DNA from 4 places in the Phyllobacterium sp. 22229 genome. Region 1 is predicted to be linked to each of the others. Evidence: riboswitches for the same ligand, from Rfam matches in the RefSeq annotation. Region 1 holds a riboswitch; each other region holds the start of a gene.
The links. Region 1 has a riboswitch for cobalamin ahead of metE (5-methyltetrahydropteroyltriglutamate--homocysteine S-methyltransferase). Riboswitches for the same ligand answer to the same signal wherever they lie in the genome.
Positions count from the first base shown of each region.

Region 2: it holds a riboswitch for cobalamin, as region 1 does, so the genes downstream of both, ACTJJ7_RS19465 (aromatic ring-hydroxylating oxygenase subunit alpha) here and metE (5-methyltetrahydropteroyltriglutamate--homocysteine S-methyltransferase) in region 1, are expected to answer to the same signal.
Region 3: it holds a riboswitch for cobalamin, as region 1 does, so the genes downstream of both, cobU (bifunctional adenosylcobinamide kinase/adenosylcobinamide-phosphate guanylyltransferase) here and metE (5-methyltetrahydropteroyltriglutamate--homocysteine S-methyltransferase) in region 1, are expected to answer to the same signal.
Region 4: it holds a riboswitch for cobalamin, as region 1 does, so the genes downstream of both, ACTJJ7_RS04425 (DUF1636 family protein) here and metE (5-methyltetrahydropteroyltriglutamate--homocysteine S-methyltransferase) in region 1, are expected to answer to the same signal.

Region 1 is NZ_JBQEPA010000029.1:52,481-56,727, reverse strand. Features, by position in the region: gene metE (5-methyltetrahydropteroyltriglutamate--homocysteine S-methyltransferase) at 1-2,284, opposite strand, end outside; cobalamin riboswitch at 2,390-2,606, opposite strand; gene ACTJJ7_RS25490 (MFS transporter) at 2,669-3,973, opposite strand; gene ACTJJ7_RS25485 (TetR/AcrR family transcriptional regulator) at 4,084-4,247, shown strand, end outside.
Region 2 is NZ_JBQEPA010000016.1:121,981-126,227, forward strand. Features, by position in the region: gene ACTJJ7_RS19455 (L-fuconate dehydratase) at 1-900, shown strand, start outside; gene ACTJJ7_RS19460 (DUF1868 domain-containing protein) at 982-1,692, shown strand; cobalamin riboswitch at 1,804-2,002, shown strand; gene ACTJJ7_RS19465 (aromatic ring-hydroxylating oxygenase subunit alpha) at 2,129-3,373, shown strand; gene ACTJJ7_RS19470 (2Fe-2S iron-sulfur cluster-binding protein) at 3,381-4,247, shown strand, end outside.
Region 3 is NZ_JBQEPA010000015.1:128,792-133,038, reverse strand. Features, by position in the region: gene ACTJJ7_RS18795 (cobyric acid synthase) at 1-1,380, shown strand, start outside; cobalamin riboswitch at 1,425-1,658, shown strand; gene cobU (bifunctional adenosylcobinamide kinase/adenosylcobinamide-phosphate guanylyltransferase) at 1,821-2,345, shown strand; gene cobW (cobalamin biosynthesis protein CobW) at 2,350-3,405, shown strand; gene cobN (cobaltochelatase subunit CobN) at 3,420-4,247, shown strand, end outside.
Region 4 is NZ_JBQEPA010000003.1:90,810-95,056, forward strand. Features, by position in the region: gene ACTJJ7_RS04420 (DUF2126 domain-containing protein) at 1-950, opposite strand, end outside; cobalamin riboswitch at 1,107-1,319, shown strand; gene ACTJJ7_RS04425 (DUF1636 family protein) at 1,426-1,788, shown strand; gene ACTJJ7_RS04430 (ABC transporter ATP-binding protein) at 1,915-2,721, shown strand; gene ACTJJ7_RS04435 (ABC transporter substrate-binding protein) at 2,721-3,668, shown strand; gene ACTJJ7_RS04440 (FecCD family ABC transporter permease) at 3,702-4,247, shown strand, end outside.

The DNA of each region.
Region 1 (4,247 bases):
CCGCCTCGACCATGTTGACGAGGGCTGGCTTGACCTCTTCCCATTTGCGGGTTTTCAGGCCGCAATCGGGATTGACCCAGATCTGGTCCGGGGCGAGATGGGTTTTCGCCTTGCGCAAGAGGCCGGCCATTTCATCCACCGGCGGGATGCGCGGGGAGTGGATGTCATAGACACCAGGTCCGATCTCGTTGGGGTAGTGGTAGGTCACGAACGCGTCGAGCAGTTCCATTTTCGACCGCGATGTCTCGATGGAGATCACATCCGCATCCATGGCCGCGATGGAGTCGATGATGTCGTTGAACTCCGAATAGCACATATGCGTATGGATCTGCGTTTCGTCCTGAACGCCTGAGGCTGACAGGCGGAAACATTCGGTGGCCCAGCCGAGATAGGCGGCCCAATCGGCCCGGCGGACCGGCAGGCCCTCGCGGATGGCCGGTTCGTCGATCTGGATGATGCGGATTCCAGCCTTTTCAAGGTCGCTCACCTCGTCGCGCAGTGCCAGTCCGATCTGGCGGCAGACCTGATCGCGCGGAAGGTCGTCGCGCACGAACGACCATTGCATCATGGTCACCGGCCCCGTCAGCATGCCCTTCATCGGCTTGTCGGTCAGCGACTGCGCATAGGCAGCCCAGTCGACCGTCATGGCCTGCGGGCGGCTGACATCGCCGAAAATGACCGGCGGGCGGACGCAGCGCGAACCGTAGCTCTGCACCCAGCCATGCCGGGTGAAGGCAAAGCCGGACAGTTGCTCGCCGAAATACTGCACCATGTCATTGCGCTCGAATTCGCCGTGCACCAGCACGTCGATGCCGATTTCCTCCTGCCAGCGGATGGAGTTTTCCGTTTCCTTGCGCAGCAGCGCCGCATAGGCATTGGCGGTCAGCGCCCCCTTGCCATGCTCCGCCCGCGCCTTGCGCACCCCTTCCGTCTGCGGAAAGGAACCGATGGTGGTGGTCGGAAAATCCGGCAGCCCCAAGGATTTCTGCTTTTCCCGGCGAACGGGATAGGGGCTTTGCCGCCGCGACTGCTCCGCGGTCACCGCCTGCAGGCGCTGCCTGACCGCCGCATCGTGAATCTTGGCCGATGTCCTGCGGGTTTCCACGGCCGCACTGGCGGCTGCCAGTTCGTTGCGGACGCTATCGCGGCCGGTGTTGATCGCCCTGCCAAGGATCGACAGTTCCTCCAGCTTCTGCGTGGCAAAGGCCAGCCAGCTCTTGAAGTCAGGGTCGATGTCCGTTTCAAGTTCGAGATCGACAGGCGTGTGCAGCAGCGAGCAGGACGGCGCGAGAATGAGGTGATCGGTCCCCCGCTGGCTGATCACCGGTTCGATACGCCGCAGGATCGCCTCGAGATCGGCGCGCCAGACATTGCGGCCGTCGATGACGCCGAGCGACAGGACGAGGCCGGCGGGTGCCTCGGCCACGACAGTATCGAGTTGTTCGGGTGCACGGCAAAGATCGAGATGCAGGCCGGCAACGGGCAGCCCGAGCGCCAGGTCGAGATTGTCGCCAAGCGCGCCGAAATAGGGTGTCAGCAACAGTTTCAGGCGGGGAAGGGCACGGGCGAAAAACGCATAGGCCATCTTGAATGCAGTTTTTGTGGTTTCGTCGAGATCGAGCACCAGTGCGGGCTCGTCGATCTGCACCCATTCGGCGCCGTTGGCGGAGAGGCGGCGGAGGATTTCCGTATAGACCGGCAGAAGGCCCGGCAGCAGCGACAGCGGATCGGTCTGCGCATCCTTGCTCTTGGCCAGCGTGAGGAATGTAACCGGCCCGAGAAGCACGGGACGCGTGTCAAAGCCCTGCTCCTTCGCTTCGCGGTATTCGTCGACCGGCTTGTTGGAACCGAGGGTGAATTCCTGCCCCTTTGTCAGTTCCGGCACCATGAAATGATAGTTGGTATCGAACCACTTCGTCATTTCCTGAGCGGCCACCCCGTGGTGGGTGCAGGCGCCGTGATCATGGCCGCCCTGGCTGCCGCGCGCCATGGCGAAATAGGTCTCGGGCGAAACCGGCCCGCCCTTCCATGCATAGCTCTGCGGCACCGCGCCAAGCATGACGCTGGTGTCCAGCACGTGGTCATAGAGCGAAAAATCATTGCTCGGCATGTGGCTAAGCCCATGCGCCTGCTGCAGGGTCCAGTTCTCCCGGCGCAGTTCTGCCGCGATATCCTGCAGGGTGACGATATGCGATTGGCCCGACCAGAATTTTTCCAGCGCGAATTTCAGCTCGCGCCGCTTGCCGATCCGCGGAAAACCCAGATTGCTTGTGGTGATAGTCATAGTTCCTTACCCCGATGGTTGAGGGCAAAGGCCAGGCGCACGCGTGCAGGACATACGGGCGCTCATGACGCCCGCTTGCAAGCGACACACCGGACACCCCGCCCGTGGACGTTATCTATCGCGGCAGGTCTCCTGGCTTGCGGGTCGGTGCTCTCGTCAGGCCTTCCCGATCCGTCCTGGGATCAGTGACACGAAATTGACAACAGCTCGCCGCTTACAGTTGCGGGGGCAGCTCCGGATTGAACCGCTGGCAGCGATCGCACCGTATTCCCTCTTAGCTCTGCGCCCGGAGGCGCAGAGAACCACGATGCGGGGTATGGTAGGCGCGTCGCCGAAGACTGTCAACAACACATAAAGACATATTTATATGGTTACATCTTCGGGTCAGTGTGCGATGGCAGGTTCGCCGACGCGGTCGTCCTTGCTGCTCTTGCGGATAGTCAGCGCCAGCAGCGCGGCGATCAGGCACAGGACACCGGCGGTGAAGAAGGCCGGGAGGTAGCTTGCATATTCCGTGCGGGCAAAACCGCCGCCATAGGCGGCCGATGCGGCGCCGAGCTGGTGACCGGCGAAGACCCAGCCGAACACCATGCCGGCCTTTTCCCGGCCAAACCGGTCCGTTGCCAGCTTGACCGTCGGCGGTACGGTGGCGATCCAGTCAAGACCGTAGAACATGGCAAACAGCGACAGGCCGTAAATCGAGAAATTGCTGTAGGGCAGGAACAGCAGCGAGGCGCCGCGCAGGCCGTAATACCAGAACAGCAGCCAGCGGTTGTCGACCCGGTCGGACAGCCAGCCGGAGCCGATCGTGCCGAAGAAATCGAAAAAGCCCATCATGGCCAGCACGCTGGCGGCGGTGACGGCCGCAAGCCCGTAATCACCGCAGAGGGCAACGAAGTGAGTCTGGATGAGGCCGTTGGTGCTGGCGCCGCAGATGTAGAAGGTGGCAAACAGCACCCAGAACGTGCTGCTGCGCGATATTTCCTTGAGGGTGGCCAGCGGCAGGATGATGAGGGACAAAAGCCCGCCGGTTACCGCTGCGGTCTTTGCCACTTCCTTTTCGCCATAGGCGGGCAAGCCGACATCGGACGGGCGGTCCCGCATCAGAAGGAAGACGGCGGCCGCTGCGACGGCGAGCAGGGCGCAGACCATCATGGTCGCCGCGCGCCATCCGTAATTCTCGCTGATCGAAGCCATGAGCGGCATGAAGGCCAGCTGTCCGGTGGCCGAGCTTGCCGTGAGCATGCCCAGCACCAGCCCGCGCCGGTCGGTGAACCAGCGGGTGGCAACTGTCGCACCGAGCACTATGGCGGTCAGGCCGGTGCCGAAACCGATCACCACGCCCCACAGCAGAATGAGCTGCCAGATCTGCGTCATGCCGAGGGAGAGGAAGGAACCGCCGGCAATGAGCGCCAGCGCCACGCACACGACTTTCCGCACGCCGAAATAGTTCATGAAGGCCGCGGCGAACGGGCCCATCAGCCCGAACAGCAGCAGCCGGATGGAGAAGGCGGTGGCGATCTGTTCCGTCGTCCAGCCGAATTCCTTTTCCAGCGGCACGATGAGCACGCCGGGAGCGCCGACGGCCGCTGCCGTCACAAGCATGGTGAGGAAGGTGACGGAGACGACGACCCAGCCATAGTGGACATTGCGCCGGGCGAGCGCGGCTGCGAGAGGCGATGAAATCATGTTCGTGTTCCCTGGAAGGTCATCGGCTTTTAAATGACGATCATCATATTTGACTATTGATGACGATCATCATATAAATTGTCAATGCAGTTTTTTTGAAGGAATGTTTCATGCGCGTCAGCAGGGACCAGGCAGCACAGAACCGCGCCCGCATCATCGAGATCGCCGGACAGCAGTTCCGCGAAAAGGGTTTTGACGGCATCGGCGTTGCCGATGTGATGAAAAGCGCGGGTCTGACCCATGGCGGCTTCTATGGGCATTTCAATTCGAAGGA
Region 2 (4,247 bases), on a different contig from region 1:
GCGGGCAAGCCGGTCTGGCAGCTGGTCGGCGAAATGACGCCGGAAGAAATCGTCGATATCGTCGACTTCCGCTACCTCACCGACGTGCTGACGCGCGAGGACGCACTCGCCATCCTGCGCAAGGCGGAGAGCGGCAAGAAGGAACGGATCGCCACGCTGCAGGCGGAAGGTTATCCCTGCTACACCACCTCGGCAGGCTGGCTCGGCTATTCCGATGAAAAGCTGCGCCGCCTCTGCCAGGAAGCGGTCGATGCCGGTTTCAATCACATCAAGATGAAGGTCGGCCGCGATCTTGAAGACGATATCCGCCGCCTGACCATCGCCCGCGAGGTGATTGGGCCGGACCGTATCCTGATGATCGATGCCAACCAGGTCTGGGAAGTGGGCGAGGCCATCGACTGGGTCAACAAGCTTGCCTTCGTGAAGCCGTTCTTTATCGAGGAGCCGACCAGCCCGGATGACGTGGCGGGTCACCGCAAGATCCGGCAGGCGATCAAGCCTGTGAAGGTCGCGACCGGCGAGATGTGCCAGAACCGCATCATGTTCAAGCAGTTCATTGCCGAAGGCGCCATCGATGTGGTGCAGATCGATTCGTGCCGGATGGGCGGTCTGAATGAAGTGCTGGCCGTGCTGCTGATTGCCGCAAAATATGAACTGCCCGTCTGGCCGCATGCGGGCGGTGTCGGCCTTTGCGAATATGTGCAGCATCTGTCGATGATCGATTACATCGCCGTGTCAGGCACGAAAGAGGGCCGGGTGATCGAATATGTCGATCATCTGCATGAGCATTTTGTCGATCCCTGCCATATCCGGGATGCCGCCTATATGCCGCCGTTGCTGCCGGGTTTCTCGATTGAAATGAAACAGGCGTCGATCGAGGAATATCTCTACCGGCCATAGCAAAATGGGCGGGGGCTTCATCTGCCTGACAAAGAGCTGTCCTATGGCGATTGCATTGTCGTCTCTCGTCACGGAGTTCCCATGCTCGACCTGATCAAGCCTTCGCTTGCCCGCTTTGCCGCCAGCCTGCACCCGGAACCGCCGGTGCATCTCGGCAGGCGCTACAACAGTGCGGGCGTCTTTCAGCCGGAACCCGGCAATACGGTTGTCTGCCATCTGGTGAAGGGTTCCGAGTCGGAAGCCTCGGTCATTGCGGTGCGCGAACGGATGCTGGCGATGCCCGATGCCGGGCAGCTGGCCTTTACCCCCGTCTCCAGCCTGCACATGACGCTGTTTCAGGGCATTATCGAATATCGCCGCCGCCCGTCCTACTGGCCCGACGACGTTCCGCTGGAGACAAGCATCGACGAGATGACGCGGCTTTACGTGGATCGCCTGCAGGATTTCGAGGGCTGCGGACCGTTCAACGTCGAGGTGATCGACGTGACGCCCGCCGGCCTCACCGTGGCGGGAGCGAGCGAATATGACGAGCGCATCATGCGCGCCTGGCGCGACGAACTGGCTGTGCCGTTCGGTTACCGGCATCCTGATCACGACACCTATGTCTTCCATGTCACGCTGGCCTATCCCATCGCGCGTTTTCCCGATGAGAGGCTCGGGGCCTGGCAGGAACTTCTGGATGATTGCCTAGCATTCATCCGGCGTGAATCGCCGGTCATTGCACTCAATCCGCCGGCATTCTGCAGTTTCGCCGATATGAATCATTTCGAGGAACTGGTGGTTCTGGATTGAACCAGTGGCCGTTTGATCGCCAATCTGCGACATAGTGTACAGGCACCCTACGTGTCGTCTTACGTAAATGCGATGTCGTTTCCGCACCTATTCTTTTTGGGTGGCGGATGCTTTTATCGGGGCACTTGAGGTGCCGCTTTTCTAGGGAAGCGGAGAATTGGGAAGCCGGTCGGAAACCCGGCGCTGCCCCCGCAACGGTAGTGGAGTGAAACACGGCATAACAGCCACTGGGCCACAATCCGGGAAGGCGTCGTGACAGCCGATACGGCAACTCCAGAGCCCGGAAACCAGCCTCGGGACATGAAAACCGACTGATCGCGGTGGGCGATCAAGGAGCATGATTCTGCGCGGGTATCGGCCGGTGGCCGGCCGTGCAGGCGTTCTTCCTCCGTCACCACCAGTCAGTTCTTTCGCAACATCGAGGCGAGGACACGACATGGATATACGCAACGAACTGCTCCGGGACCTGAGAAACCGGAAACCGGGCTACGGCCTTGAACAGGCCTTCTACTCCGATCCGGATTATTTCCGGCTGGACATGGAGAACATCTTTTATCGCGACTGGCTGTTCATCGGCCATGATTGCGAAGTCGCCAAGCCGGGCAATTTTTTCACGGTGCAGGTCGGCGATTATCCCGTTGTCATCGTGCGTGACCGCCAGGGCCAGATCCGGGCTTTCCACAATTCCTGCCGCCATCGCGGCTCGCGCGTCTGTTCGGCCGAGCGCGGCACGTCGGCAAAGCTCGTCTGCCCCTATCACCAGTGGACCTACGAGCTTGACGGGCGCCTGCTGTTCGCCCGCCAGATGGGCGATGATTTCGACGCCAGCCAGCACAGCTTGAAACCGGTGCCGTGCGAAAGCGTCGGCGGTTACATCTTCATCTGCCTGGCGCAGAATCCTGTCGATTTCAGCGCGGCGCGCGCACTGATCGAACCCTATCTCGCACCGCACCACCTCACCGAAACTAAGGTCGCCTTTCAGAGCACCATCGTCGAGAAGGGCAACTGGAAGCTGGTCTGGGAAAACAACCGCGAATGCTACCACTGTGTGGCCAATCATCCCGAACTGTGCAAGACCTTCCCGGAAGCGCCGAGCGTGAGCGGTGTCCAGGGCGCCGCCGACGATCCGGAAATCGCCGCCCATTGGCAGCGTTGCGAAGCGGCAGGCCTGCCAAGCACGTTCCGCATGTCGGATGACGGCCAGTACCGCGCCACCCGCGTGCCGCTTCTGCGTGATGCGGAAAGCTATACGATGAGCGGGCGCCGCGCCGTCGGCCGTCAGCTCAGCAACAGCGTCAACGAGAAGCAGATCGGCTCGCTGCTGCTGTTCCACTATCCGACCACATGGAACCATGTCCTCGGCGACCACGCCATTTCCTTCCGCGTGCTGCCGCTCAGCCCGGATGAAACGCAGGTCACCACCAAATGGCTGGTGCACAAGGATGCGGTCGAGGGTGTGGACTACACCATCGAGGAACTGACGCATGTCTGGCTTGAGACCAATGACCAGGACCGCCGCATCGTCGAGGAAAACGCCTTCGGCATCCGCTCGCCCGCCTATGAGCCCGGACCCTATTCGCCCGAGCATGAAGGCGGCGTGCTGCAATTCCTCGAATGGTACTGCACGTTCATGGAAGAGCGTCTTTCCGGCGGCGATACGCGGCTCAGCAAGGTAGCATAGGTACACAATGAACATGGGCGTTCCTCAGTCTTACCCGCACCTCGACCAGATGCAGCCATGGAATGACCGGCTGCATCTGCTGGAGTGTCTGTCGATCATCGAGGAAGCGCCGAATGTGAAGACCTTCACATTCCGTTCCGACAACCAGAACTGGTTCCGCTATGAGCCGGGCCAGTTCATGACCTTCGAGCTGCCGGTGCAGCCCGAAGCCGTCCTGCGCACCTATACGCTCTCCTCCAGCCCGTCACGGCCCTTCACCATTGCCGTGACGGTCAAGGCGCAGGAGAACAGCATCGGCACCCGCTGGATGCTGGATCATCTGACCCCGGGCATGCGGCTGAAGGCCTTCGGTCCCCTCGGCGATTTCTCCATGCGCAGGCATCCGGGAGAAAAGTACCTGTTCATCTCGGCCGGGTCCGGCATCACGCCGATGATGTCGATGACCCGCTGGATGCATGATTGCGCCCCGCAGAGCGATATCAGCTTCGTCACCTGCGCCCGCCGGCCCAGCGACATCATCTTCCGGCGGGAGCTCGAATACCTCACCGGCTGCATGCCCAACCTGAAACTGTCGTTTCTGATCAAGGAACACGAGATGGGGCAGGTGTGGACCGGCATTCGCGGGCGGCTGGAAGCGCCCAAGCTGCCGCTGCTGTCGCCCGATTTCAAGGACAGGACGATCTTCTGCTGTGGTCCGGAGGGTTTCATGCGCGATGTGCGCGACATGCTCGAAGCCGGCGGTTTCGACATGGCGCGGTATCATCAGGAAAGCTTCGGTCCGGCTGCAGAGCCGGTGCTGCCCGCATTTGACGTGATGTCCATCGATGCCGTGGAAGCATCGGCAACGATCACCTTTTCCATGTCGGGCATGGAT
Region 3 (4,247 bases), on a different contig from region 1:
GCGCGCAACCGCGGATTGACGGTTCGCCCGTTCAAACCGCAGAACATGTCGAACAATGCAGCGGTCAGCGACGATGGCGGCGAGATCGGGCGGGCGCAGTGGCTGCAGGCTGTTGCCTGCGGCGTGCCGTCCTCGGTGCACATGAATCCGGTGCTCCTGAAACCGCAGTCGGAGACCGGCAGCCAGATCATCGTGCAGGGGAAAGTCTGGGGACAGGCCAAGGGGCGCGATTACCAGGCATTCAAGGCGCAGCTGCTCGATGCTGTTATGGCGTCGTGGGACATTGTCTGTGAGGGCGCCGATCTGGTCATCGTCGAGGGGGCGGGGTCTCCCGCCGAAATCAACCTGCGGGCCGGTGATATCGCCAATATGGGCTTTGCCATCCGCGCCAATGTGCCTGTCGTTCTGGTCGGCGATATCGATCGCGGCGGGGTGATCGCCTCGCTCGTCGGCACCCATGCAATCCTGCAAAGGGAAGACCGCGAGATGATCGCGGGTTACATCATCAACAAGTTTCGCGGCGACGTCTCGCTGTTCGACGATGGCCTCAAAGCCATAACGCAGTTCACCGGCTGGCCGTCATTCGGCGTGGTGCCATGGCTGAAGGATGCGGCCCGGCTGCCGGCCGAGGATTCCGTCGTCTTGGAACGGTTGGTGAAGGGCGAGGGCCGCGCGCTGAAGATCGCCGTGCCGGTGCTCGACCGCATCGCCAATTTCGATGATCTTGATCCGCTGATGGCCGAACCGCAGGTGGATGTGGTGATGGTGCGCAGCGGCGAACGCCTGCCCGCCGATGCGGGGCTGGTCATCATTCCCGGTTCCAAGTCCACCATCGGCGACCTCCTGCGCTTCCGCGAGAACGGCTGGGACAGGGATCTCGACCTGCACCGGCGGCGCGGCGGCCATATCATCGGCATCTGCGGCGGGTTCCAGATGCTGGGCAGAACCGTGCGTGATCCCGACGGCATCGAAGGCAGCGTGACGGAGACGGCAGGGCTCGGGCATCTCGATATCGATACGGTGATGGAGCCGGAAAAGACCGTGCGCAATGTGGCGGCGCAGTCGCTGCCGTTCGACCTGCCGCTCGATGGCTACGAGATTCATCTGGGCCGGACGACCGGCCCGGACTGTTCGCGCCCGGCCGTGCGCATCAACGGCGTCAACGACGGCGCCATATCGGCGGATGGCAAGGTGTTCGGCACCTATCTGCACGGGCTTTTCGGGGCAGACCGGTTTCGCGCCGCGCTTCTGGGCACGATGGGCATTGCCGCCGAGGCATTCGACTACAAGGCCGGGGTCGATGCCGCGCTCGACAGTATCGCCGCCGAGCTTGAAACAGTGCTGGATGTGGATGCGCTGCTCGCATGTGCCGCTCCCTAAGCAAACCGCGCGCATTCCATTGACATTTCCCGTGGGGGATGAATAACGTCCCAGCCATGATTGGTTCCCATATTGGCCAAAGGCCAAGGGATCAAAAGGGAATGCGACGGTTGTACCCTCAAGGGCGACCCCACCGCAGCCGACCCCGCGACTGTAGAGCGGCGAGGATCAATGCAAAGCCTGACGCATATGCAGAAGGCAGCCACTGGGAAACCGGGAAGGCGGCATTCATCCTGTGACCCGCGAGCCAGGAGACCTGCCAGTCATAGAGCGTTTCCCAGGAAACGCTCGGGGCAATCCTGCCCAAGAACCGAAGGGTCGTGTCCCTTCAGGCCCAGCACGGAGGTTGTTATGGCTGCTCGCATTGTATACGCGCTCGTTTCCCCGCCCGCATTCCGCTTGATCGTACCTGACGGATCATCGCGATTGCAGTGACGGCGATGCCCCAGCTGAATCACGGCGTGACCTTCATTCTCGGCGGTGCCCGCTCGGGCAAGTCCAGCTTTGCCGAAGGCCTGATCATGGCTTCCGGCCTTGACCCCGTTTATCTCGCAACCGGCAGGTCCTGGGACGAGGAAATGTCGGTGCGCATCGACCTGCACAAGGCGCAGCGCGGTTCATCCTGGCACACCATCGAAGAACCGCTCGATCTGGTCGACACCCTGCAAGGGGCTGCCGCCGCGGGCAAGGCGATCCTCGTCGATTGCCTGACGCTCTGGCTGACCAATCTGATGATGGCCGGGCGCGACATCACCGCCGAGACGCGGCAACTGGTGCAAGCGCTGCCAAAACTTCCGGGCTCGATCGTTCTGGTTTCGAACGAAGTGGGTCTCGGTATCGTACCGGAGAACCGCATGGCGCGCGATTTTCGCGACCATGCCGGACGTCTCCATCAGGCCGTGGCGCAGGCCGCGGCAACAGTCTATTTCGTGGCAGCCGGGCTGCCGCTCACCATGAAGGGATAGGAATATGCAGGGTCAGAAGATTCCAGCAACAGTCATCACCGGTTTTCTCGGTTCGGGCAAAACCACGATGATCCGCAATCTGCTCGAAAATGCCAATGGCAAGCGCATCGCGCTGATCATCAACGAGTTTGGCGATCTTGGCGTCGATGGCGGCCTGCTCAAGGGCTGCGGCATCGAAGCCTGCCGCGACGAGGATGTGATCGAATTGAACAATGGCTGCATCTGCTGCACCGTCGCCGATGATTTCATCCCGACCATGACCAAGCTGCTCGACCGTCCTGACCGTCCGGATCATATCGTCATCGAGACCTCGGGCCTCGCGCTGCCGCAGCCGCTGGTTGCCGCCTTCAACTGGCCGGAGATCAAGACGCAGGTGACGGTTGACGGTGTCGTCACGGTGATCGACGCTTCCGCCGTGTCCGAAGGCCGCTTTGCCGATGACCACGACAAGGTCGATGCCCAGCGCATCCAGGACGAATCGCTCGACCATGACAGCCCGCTCGAAGAACTGTTCGAGGACCAGATCCGCGCCGCCGACCTGATCGTTCTGAACAAGAGCGACCTGATCAGCGACGCGCAGCTCGATGGCGTGCGCGGCGATGTGCAGAGCCGCTCGTCGCGCGCGCTCAACATGGTCCCGGCCAGCTTCGGCAAGCTCAGCAACGAACTGCTGCTCGGCCTCGGCGTTGGCACCGAAGAGGATATCGCCAACCGCAAGTCGCACCATGAAATGGACCATGAAGCGGGCGAAGAGCACGATCATGACGAGTTCGAGAGCTTTGTTGTCGGGCTTGGTCCGGTGACTGAACCCAAGAGCTTTGTCGAGAAGCTGAAAACCGTGATTGCCGATCATGACATCCTGCGTCTGAAAGGCTTTGCCGATGTTCCCGGCAAGCCGATGCGGCTGGTGGTGCAGGCGGTCGGCACGCGCATCGAGCATTACTTCGACCGCGCATGGAACCCGGGCGAAGAGCGGCAGACGCGCCTCGTCGTCATCGGACTGCACGACATCGACAATGACGCCATTACATCGGCGGTAACAGCCGCTGCCGCTGCCTGACGATAGGATATTGAATGCATCTCCTGCTTGCCCAGAAAGGCACCATCGCTGAAGGCACCGAGGCCATCGACCTCGGCCAGACGCCGGGAGATGTGCTGTTCCTGTCCGCCGCCGATACGGAACTGGCCAGCCTTGCCGCCGCACGGCGGCAGGGGGATGGCGCGGTTTCGCTGCGCCTTGCCAATATGATGAGCCTGTCGCATCCGATGTCCGTCGATGCCTATGTCGAGCGGACAGCGCGCCATGCCAGGCTCATCGTCGTCCGGGTGATCGGCGGCGAGAGCTACTGGCCCTATGGTCTCGAAGCGCTGCATGCCTGCGCGGTCAACCACAAGGTGCAGCTTGCGGTGCTGCCGGGAGACGACAAGCCAGATCCGGGGCTCGACCGGTTTTCGACGGTCGCCCGGCCTGATCGCGATGCGCTCTGGCATTATCTGCTGGAGGGTGGGGCGCAGAATGCCCAGCGCTTCCTCGATTATTGCGCGGCCCTGATTTCTTCCGGCGAGAAGCCGCAGGAAGCGGCGCCTTTGCTCAAGGCGGGGTTGTGGTGGCCCGGCAAGGCGGCGCCGTCGCTGCAGGAGATGCGCCGTGACTGGACGGACGGCGCGCCTGTCATTGCCATCTGCTTCTACCGGGCGCTGGTGCAGAGCGGCCAGACCCAGCCCGTTGCCGCTTTGCTCGATGCGCTGCGTGCCAGGGGGCTCAATCCGCTGCCGGTGTTCGTGTCGAGTTTGAAAGACCCGGTGTCCATCGCCACGCTGGAGAGCATTTTTGCCGAAGCGCCGCCCGCCGTGGTGCTGAATGCCACGGGATTTGCCGTGTCTGCGCCGGGCTCCGCGCGC
Region 4 (4,247 bases), on a different contig from region 1:
TCGACCTGTTCGCCGAGCGCATCGAGCGCAGTCCAGGATTCGTCGGAAAACGGCTTGGTGATCCGCGGGTGCTCGGACACGCGCGTCACGCGCATATCGAAACCGAATTCCACATTGGCAAATTCGGCCATGCCGGAAATCGGTGCCGCATTGCGGTAATGCGGCGTGGCAGCAAGCGGCACGTGGCTCTCGCCGGTCAAAAGCCCGGAGGTGGGGTCGAGGCCGATCCAGCCTGCCCCCGGCAGGTAGACTTCGCACCAGGCATGCAAATCGGTGAAATCCTTGTCGGTGCCGGCGGGACCATCAATGGCGACGAGATCGGGTTTCAGCTGGATGAGATAGCCGGAGACGAACCGCGCGGCAAAACCGAGATTGCGCAGGACCTGCACCAGCAGCCAGCTTGAATCCCGGCACGATCCCGCGCGCAGGTTCAAGGTGGTGTCCGGCTCCTGAACACCGGTTTCCATGCGGATGACATAGCCGATCTCACGCTGGATGCGCGCGTTGAGATCGACGATGAAATTCACCGTGTTCGCCGGACTGTGATCGATGGTTGCAAGGAAAGCTGAAACCAGAGGTCCGGCCGGTTCCGGTTTGATATAGATCGACAGGTCGTCGCTGATCTCTTCGGGATAGCTGAAGGGCCATGTCTCGGCGACGGGTTCAACGAAGAAATCGAATGGATTGTAGACAGTCATGTCAGCGACGAGATCGACCTCGATCTTCAGCTCCGTCACCGGCTCGGGAAAGACAAAGCGGGCGAGGAAATTGCCGTAGGGATCCTGCTGCAGGTTGACGAAGTGATTGGCCGGACTGACTTTCAGGGAATGGCTGAGAACTTTTGTCCGGGAATGGGGCGCCGGCTGGAGCCGGATAATCTGTGGCCCGAGCATGATGGGCCGGTCATATCTGTAATGCGTCAGATGATAGACTGCTGCGTGAATTGCCATGTCGCCTCAAAAATCTGATTCAAAAAAAGCCGTGTTCCCACAAATGCTCCCAGCACTCTAACGCGTTACCGGCCAATTGAAATCTTTCATTTGCCAAAAATTTTGGCAGCTTCAAAAATTGCCGCATAAACATGCTTGCAACTGCGCGGCGGGCCGCATAGCATCCGCGCCGATGGTTTCTTCCGCAAGACAACGCGGGAGATGAAAAGGGAACACGGTGAGGCGTACCCAAAAGGGACCGAGACCGTGGCTGCCCCCGCAACTGTAAGCGGCGAGCGATGCCTGACATGCCACTGACCGAAAGGCCGGGAAGGCAAGGCGAAGCTGAGACCCGCGAGCCAGGAGACCTGCCATCACATCTGTAATTCGAACCGGACGGGGTGTGCCGGGAGCGATGCGATGTCCTCTCCCGCCTTGTCGCGATGGTGCATTGGCCGCGTTCCCCTGACCTTTGTCCACAAGGCAAAGCACCGGCATGACCACGCCAAGTCCCGATCACCAGATTATCGTCTGCACCCTGTGCAAGGCTGCCGATGGCCTGTCACGGCCGGGTCAGGACCTTGCCGCAAGGCTGCAGGCCGAACTCGATGGCAAGCTCGGCTACGAGGTGCATGGCGTTGCCTGCATGGCCGGTTGCGAACATCCCTGTACCGTCGCCTTCCGGGCGCCCGGCAAGGCGCAGTACCTTTTCGGCGACATCGATCCCGCCACGAACTTTGCCGATCTTCTGGACTTCGCCCGGATGTATCACACGCTCACCGATGGCTGGTCCAAGGCATCGCAGCGCCCGCAGGGCCTTTGGGACAAGACCCTCGCACGCATTCCGGCGCACCTATGACACATCAGGCATTGACCAATGTTATAACGTTACTGTACGAGAATGACGCGTCCGCGATGACGCAACGACATCTACCGCTTGGGATTTGACGCCATGTGCCTTGCCTGCAGTCACGCATATCCACCCATGAACCATGCCATCCTGCGTGCCGACGCGGTGACGTTCCGCACCGCCGGCCAGACGCTGGTGGATGAGGTTTCGCTCGACATCGCACGCGGCGCCCGCCTTGCCATAATCGGGCCGAACGGCGCGGGGAAATCAACGCTTCTGCGCATGCTGGCCGGTCTGCTGCGCCCCTCCTGCGGCAGCATCCACCTCGATGGCGCGGGAATAGACCGGCTGCCGCCCAAAGAACGGGCCAAAAGGTTTGCCTTTGTTGGCCAGACCGACATGCCGGACCCGCAATTGCTGGTGGATGATTACGTATCTTTTGGACGCATTCCGCACACCGGCACCCTGACCAAGGCAAAGGACCGGGATATCGTTGCCGAAGCCCTGGTGCGCGCCAGGATCGCCGCATATTCGCGCCGTCCCATCGGCTCGCTCTCCGGCGGCGAAAGGCAGCGCGTGCAGCTGGCGCGCGCCATAGCCCAGCAGCCGGACATCCTGTTTCTCGACGAACCCACCAATCACCTCGACCCGAAGGCGCGCAGCGAATTGCTGGCGCTCGTCGCCGGTCTCGATGTGACTGTCATAGCGGTGCTGCACGACCTGCCGCTGGTGGCGCCGTTCGCCACCCACGTCGCCGTCATGCACGCCGCGCAGCTCGTCGCCGCCGGCACGCCCGATGAAACGCTGACGCCGCGCATCGTCAGCGACGTCTTTGATCTTGATGTCCTGCGCCTGCGCCACCCCTCGCAGGATCGCGACCTCATGGTGTTCGAAGCACCAGAGCCAACAACAAAACAAACTGCTCAGCTACGGAGAATGTGATGAAAAGAATGCTGCTCGCCCTTGCCTTGTCGGCGCTATCAGCCCCCGCATGGGCGTTTCCTGTGACGGTCGACAGTTGCGGCAAACCCGTCACCTTCGAGGCCGCACCCAAGCGCGCTGTCATCCAGGACATCAACATGAGTGAAATGGCCTTTGCCCTGCACCTGCAATCCTCGATGGTCGGGGTATCGGGCATTACCGGCTGGTATAAACTCGATGACGCCTTCAAGAAGCAGCTGGGCTCCATTCCCGAGCTTGCGCCCAAATACCCGACCCTTGAAAATCTCATTGCGGCGGAACCGGATTTCTTCTTCGCCGGCTGGAATTACGGCATGAAACCGGGCGGCGAAGTCACGCCCGACACGCTGGCGCCGCACGGCATCAAGACGCTGGAACTGACTGAAAGCTGCATTCATCTCGACAAGAACCGGCCCGCCGCCACCATGGACCTGCTCTATGGCGATATGGAAAAGCTCGGCAAGATTTTCGGCAAGGAAGAGGAAGCCAACACGCTGATCAGCGGCTGGAAGAGCGAACTTGCAGCGATCAAGACCAAGATCGGCGACAAGAGCGGCACCCGCGTCTTCCTCTATGATTCCGGCGAGGACAAGCCGTTTACGGCGGGCAAGTTCGCCATCCCGACCGCGATGATCAGCGAAGCGGGCGGCACCAATATCATGGCCGATCTCGACACCAGCTGGGGCACCACCTCGTGGGAAACCGTGGCCACGCGCAATCCGGAATTCCTCGTCCTCCTCGACTATCAGGATGACGCGGGTTACCAGAAGCTGCTCGACTTCCTCAAGTCCCATCCGGCGATGAAGGAAACCGACGCGGTCAAGAACAACCGCTTCGTCGCCCTGCGCTATGCGGAACTGACGCCCGGACCGGCCAATATCGAGGCCATCGCCAAGATGGCCAAGGCCATGCATCCGGAAGCCTTCTGAGTGCATCTGCCTTTCCGTCAGCATCTGACACTGATGACTGGGGTGATGGCCGTTCTGGCCCTCGCCCTCGTGTCCATTGCCTATGGGGCAACGGTCATTCCGCTCAGTGACGTCTTGCGCGCCGTCGCCCATGCCGCCGGTCTCTCCGATACCGCCGTCAACGGTCCGGTCGGCAAGATCATCGTCGACCTGCGCCTGCCGCGGGTGATCCTTGCCATCTGCGTTGGCGCTGGGCTCGGCATCATCGGCGCGCTGCTGCAGACCGTTACCCGCAACGATCTCGCCGATCCGTTCCTGTTCGGCCTTTCCAATGGCGCGGCGGCCGGAGCGGTCTCGGTGATTACGGTCATCGGCGACCGCTTCGGCATCTGGACCCTGCCGATTGCCGCGTTCAGCGGCGGCATGCTGGCGGCCATCGTCGTGCTCATGCTGGTGCGGCGCGTGCAGGGACAGGGGCCGGAACGGCTGATCCTGGCGGGCCTTGCCGTCTCCTTCCTTTTCGCTGCGCTCACCAACTACATGGTGTTTGCCGGCGACCAGCGCGCCGCGCATTCGGTGATGTTCTGGACGCTTGGCGGC